Regions from separate parts of the Allobosea sp. GW821-FHT10B12 genome, predicted to be linked through region 1. Evidence: riboswitches for the same ligand, from Rfam matches in the RefSeq annotation. Region 1 holds a riboswitch; the other holds the start of a gene.

Evidence for each region. A riboswitch is a leader RNA that binds a small molecule or an ion and turns the genes downstream of it on or off. The one in region 1 is predicted to bind glycine.
Region 2: it holds a riboswitch for glycine, as region 1 does, so the genes downstream of both, AC07O0_RS20080 (D-amino acid dehydrogenase) here and gcvT (glycine cleavage system aminomethyltransferase GcvT) in region 1, are expected to answer to the same signal.

Annotation. Positions count from the first base shown of each region.
Region 1 covers NZ_JBWKNL010000001.1:490,960-493,343, reverse strand. Annotated here, with positions in the region: gene gcvT (glycine cleavage system aminomethyltransferase GcvT) at 1-892, opposite strand, end outside; glycine riboswitch at 950-1,048, opposite strand; glycine riboswitch at 1,053-1,152, opposite strand; gene AC07O0_RS02360 (hypothetical protein) at 1,228-1,845, opposite strand; gene AC07O0_RS02355 (invasion associated locus B family protein) at 1,842-2,351, opposite strand.
Region 2 covers NZ_JBWKNL010000005.1:514,721-517,104, reverse strand. Annotated here, with positions in the region: partial or broken gene AC07O0_RS20085 (ABC transporter ATP-binding protein) at 1-581, shown strand, start outside; glycine riboswitch at 794-893, shown strand; glycine riboswitch at 894-996, shown strand; gene AC07O0_RS20080 (D-amino acid dehydrogenase) at 1,045-2,289, shown strand.

The DNA.
Region 1 (2,384 bases):
GAGCCGGCTTCTCGGCGAATTCGCGCTGGATGCGGGCTGCGCCCGGGAAGCCGCCCTCCTCGCGCCGGCGCTTCTGGATCGACCAGTTGAGCGCCGCCTCGACGGGGGAGGTCGTGGTGTCGATGTCATGGCCATAAAGGCAGAGGCCCGCCTCGAGACGCAGCGAATCGCGGGCGCCGAGGCCGATCGGCTTGACGCGTGCGTCGAGCAGGAGCGCATCCCAGATCTCGCCGATCCGGTCGGCCGCGGCGGAGATCTCGTAGCCGTCCTCGCCGGTATAGCCGGAGCGGCTGACATTGGCCTTGACGCCACCGAGCTTCAGCGTGCGCAAGGTCATGAAACCCATCTCGGCCGCTTCGGGATTGAGCGCCGCCAGCGCCTCCTCCGCCTTCGGCCCCTGCAGGGCGATCAGGCCGCGATGCTCGGCCTTGACCAGTTTCACATTGGCCGGCAGCCGCGCCTCGATATGGGCATAGTCCTCGGTCTTGCAGGCGGCGTTGACGACGAGCAGCAGCGCGCCGTCCTCGTCCGGATCGGCCGAGCGCGTCACCATCAGGTCGTCGAGGATGCCGCCCTCCTCGTTCAGCAGCTGCGAATAGCGCTGCTTGCCCGGCGGCAGGTTGACGATGTCGGCCGGGATCAGCGCTTCGAGCGCGCGCGCCGTGGTCTCGTGGTCGGGGCCGACGAGGAAGGCCTGGCCCATATGCGAGACGTCGAACAGGCCGGCGCTTTCGCGCGTCCAGTTGTGTTCGGCCATGATGCCGGCCGGGTACTGCACTGGCATGTCATAGCCGGCGAACGGCACCATGCGCGCGCCCAGCGTGACATGGCGGGCGTGCAGCGGCGTCTTGAGCAGCGGCTCGGTGCTTGCAGTTTCGGCTTCGGCAGCCATGGCATCCCTTCCAGAGTCGAGCGCGAGCCCCGGACGGATTCGTCCGGAGCGCGCCCCCTCTGTCTCGGGACCTGAGAGATTTCCCCGCCCGGCCGAAGCCTGAGGCAGGTTACCCCCGTCGGTGGGCGAGCTTCAAAAGCCCGCCGCTTTCCAGAGCGCCAATTCCCACGCGGTCCGTTTGCCTGAGCGTTTCCGGGGCGGTTGCGCCTTCGGCGCCGGCTCCGGACAGGTCCGGCTCCGGTCTCTCCCGCGGGGATGATGCGGCTGAGCCAGCAATAGACGAGCGGGAGGCCGAGTCAATCGGCCCCCTGCCTCAGTTCACGGCAGCGTGCCGCTTATCTGCGCCGGCGCCGCGCCGGCTCCGCGCCGCCGGGACTCAGGCCGACGATGATCTCGATTTCGCCGGAGCCCGCCGGAACGCTGATATTGCTCTCGACATGCGAGAAATCGGCGCCGGTCTGGCCGCCGGGGATGGCGCCACCGACGCGGGAGCTGCGGCGCGCGATGACCTGGTTGTTGCGCGTCACCTGGGTGAACAGCGTCGCGCCATAGCTCCCCGGGCCGCCGGCCGGGCCGATCAGGATACGGCCTTCGACGCCGACCTTGAGGGTGAAGGCACCGTCTTTCCCCACAGGCGTGCATTCGCGCGCGACCGTGGTGATCGAGACCTGGCTGCGCAGGCTGCCGCTGTCCGGCCCCGACTGGGCGCGGATCGCGGCACCGCCATCGGAGATGATCACCTGCGGGCAGATGAAGTTGGTGTCATCATCGGTCGGCAGTTGGTCGACTGGCGGCGGCGTGGTCGACTGGAACATCAGGATATTGCCGAGCTTCTGCGCGGAGCTCGGCTCGCCGGTGCTGGATGAACCGGAAGAACCGCAGCCGGCGAGCGCGAGCGCCAGAGCAGCAGGCAGAGCGAACCGGCCGACGCGGCCAGCGAAGCGATCAATCACGGCAAAGCCTCCACACCGGGACCGAATCCGTTGAGCGAAACCGGGATTCCGACCCCTTCCTCGGGCGTCTGAAACACGATGAATGTGGCGCTCTTACCGCCCTTGAGCTGGCCGAGCAGGGTATCGTCCATCACCACCTCGGCGACGCAGCCGGTGGTCAGGCAGCGCACGAAGCCAGCGCGGCCGATATCCTTGTCGTCGATCTTGAGGCCGAGGCCGGAGGGCAGCAACACGCCGAGCGGGGCGACGACGCGCAGCAGGCGGCTCTTCTGGTCGGCCGTCTTCAGCACGATGACGAGCAACGTCAGATTCGGGCGATCCTCGGCCGCGACGTTCTGCACGAGCGCGCATTGCTCGGCCTTGGCGCCCGGCGGTGTCTCGCAGCGCATCTGCCAATCACCATGGGTGGAGCGCACCGCGCCCTGGGCCTGAGCCGGTGCGACGGAAAGCCAGCCGCAGCCGAGGACGACGAGCGCCGCGGCCACGGGACCGATGATTGAGCGCATCCCTGTCCTCCTCTTCCAGACGTAGGGATGCGC
Region 2 (2,384 bases), on a different contig from region 1:
GGTCCGAGGCGCGCGACAAGGTCGCCGACCTCTTGAAGCGCGTCGGCCTGCTGCCGGAGATGGCGAACCGCTTCCCGCACGAGTTCTCCGGTGGCCAGCGCCAGCGCATCTGCATCGCCCGCGCGCTCGCGGTCGAGCCGCGCCTGATCGTGGCGGACGAGGCGGTCTCGGCGCTCGACGTCTCGGTCAAGGCGCAGGTGGTCAACCTGATGCTCGACCTGCAGGCGCGCATGGGCCTCGGCTATCTCTTCATCTCGCACGACATGGCGGTGGTCGAGCGCGTCAGCCACCGCGTCGCGGTGATGTATCTCGGCGAGATCGTCGAGATCGGGCCGCGCGAGGCGATCTTCGGCAATCCGCAGCACCCCTACACCAAGCGGCTGCTGGCGGCGGTGCCGATCGCCGATCCCGCCCGGCGGCTGCAGAAGCGCCCTGTCTCGAACGACGAGATCAAGAGCCCGATCCGCCCGGCCGACTACGTCCCGCCGGTGCGCCAGTACCGCGAGGTCTCGCCAGGACACGCCGTCATGATCTGGGGCGAGGAATGGGAAACAAAGCCCGTCATCGCCAAGGTGGCGTGAGAAAGGCCGTCTGATCTTACACTCATGAGGCCGCGAGAATGTCTCGCGGCCTCATGAGTGTATCGAGTTGAAAAGTAATAAGCCGGCAAATTGAAGTAGTGGAGCGCTAGGGATTTATCACGGCGCCTTGCGGTCGCTCGCTTAGCCCTCTCGATCAGCCTCCCTTGTCGGGCGCCGAGCCGCTATTGACACAAGCTGCTGGAGTACTAGCATTTGCTGCAGCGGGAGAGATCGTTTCGGCTTTCGGGCCGACGCGACGCCGACGGAGCAACCGCCCCGGAAACTCTCAGGCAAAAGTACCGCTGCCGAAGATTGAGACTCTGAAAAGCAGGACGGCAGTCCTGCGCCGATGGTGAAAATCGCCTGCCCAATGACTGGGCGCGATGAAGCTCTCAGGCCAATGACAGAGGGGGTGCTGACGACCCGCATGGAGCGGGCAGGAGCACCTATGAGCACATCCGACATCTCGCGCGTCGCCGTCATCGGCGCGGGCATTACCGGCATCACCACCGCCTACAATCTGGCCCGGCGCGGCTGCGAGGTCACGGTCTTCGACCGCCAGCCCTACGCCGCGATGGAAACTTCCTTCGCCAATGGCGGCCAGCTCTCGGCCTCGAATGCCGAGGTCTGGAACAGCTGGGCCACGGTCCTGAAGGGCATCAAGTGGATGTTCACGCCAGGGGCCCCGCTGCTCGTCAATCCCAAGCCGTCCTGGCACAAGCTGTCCTGGATGGCGCAGTTCATCGCCTCGATCCCGAAATATGAGGAGAACACGCTCACCACCGCGCGGCTGGCGATCGAGGCTAGGGCCCATCTCATGCAGATGGCGCGCGAAGAGGGCATTGCCTTCGACTGCGAGGAGCGCGGGATCTTGCATTTCTACCACGGCAAGGCCGAGTTCGAGGCGGCGGCGCGGGTCTCGACGCTGCTCGCCAGGGGAGGGCTCGAGCGCCGGGCCGTCACGCCGGAGGAAATCCGGGGGATCGAGCCGGCCCTGAAGGGCGAGTTCCACGGCGGCTTCTACACCCCGTCCGATTTCACCGGCGACATCCACAAATTCACGGCCGGTCTGGCCGACGCCTGCGTGCGGCGGGGTGTGCGGATGCGCCTGTCAAGCGAGGTTCTGTCGATTGAGCACGACGCTGCCGATGCCGTGCGGGTGAGCTGGAAGCCGGTGGAGGAGACCGGGGAGGCCGGCGCGCAGGTCGACCGGTTCGACCGTATCGTCATCTGCGGCGGCGTCGCGTCGCGCCAGCTCGCTGCCCGTCTCGGCGATCACGTCAATGTCTACCCCGTCAAAGGGTATTCGATCACAGTCGATCTCCCCGAAGCTTCCGACCAGCAGGCCGCGCCGTGGACCAGCCTGCTGGATGACCGGGCGAAGATCGTCACCAGCCGATTGGGAGCGACCCGCTTTCGCGTGGCGGGCACCGCCGAGTTCAACGGCTACAACAAGGACATCCGGGCGGCGCGGATCGAGCCGCTGGTGCAATGGTGCCGCCAGCACTTCCCCGGGATGAGCACGCGCCAGGTCACGCCCTGGGCCGGCTTGCGCCCGATGATGCCCGACATGCTCCCGCGGGTCGCGCGCGGGCGAAATCCGCGCGTATTCTACAACACCGGGCACGGCCATCTCGGCTGGACATTGTCGGCGGCGACGGCCGATGCCGTTGCGGCGCTGGTTACCGCGCGGCGGAACGTCGCCTGAACGGGTCTCCGAAGCCGGGCGGGCTGGCGCTGCTGCGTCCAGGCCCGCCCGGTTTCCAGGGGCAGCACCATGCTGTTGCAGGAGAGAAGCGCGAG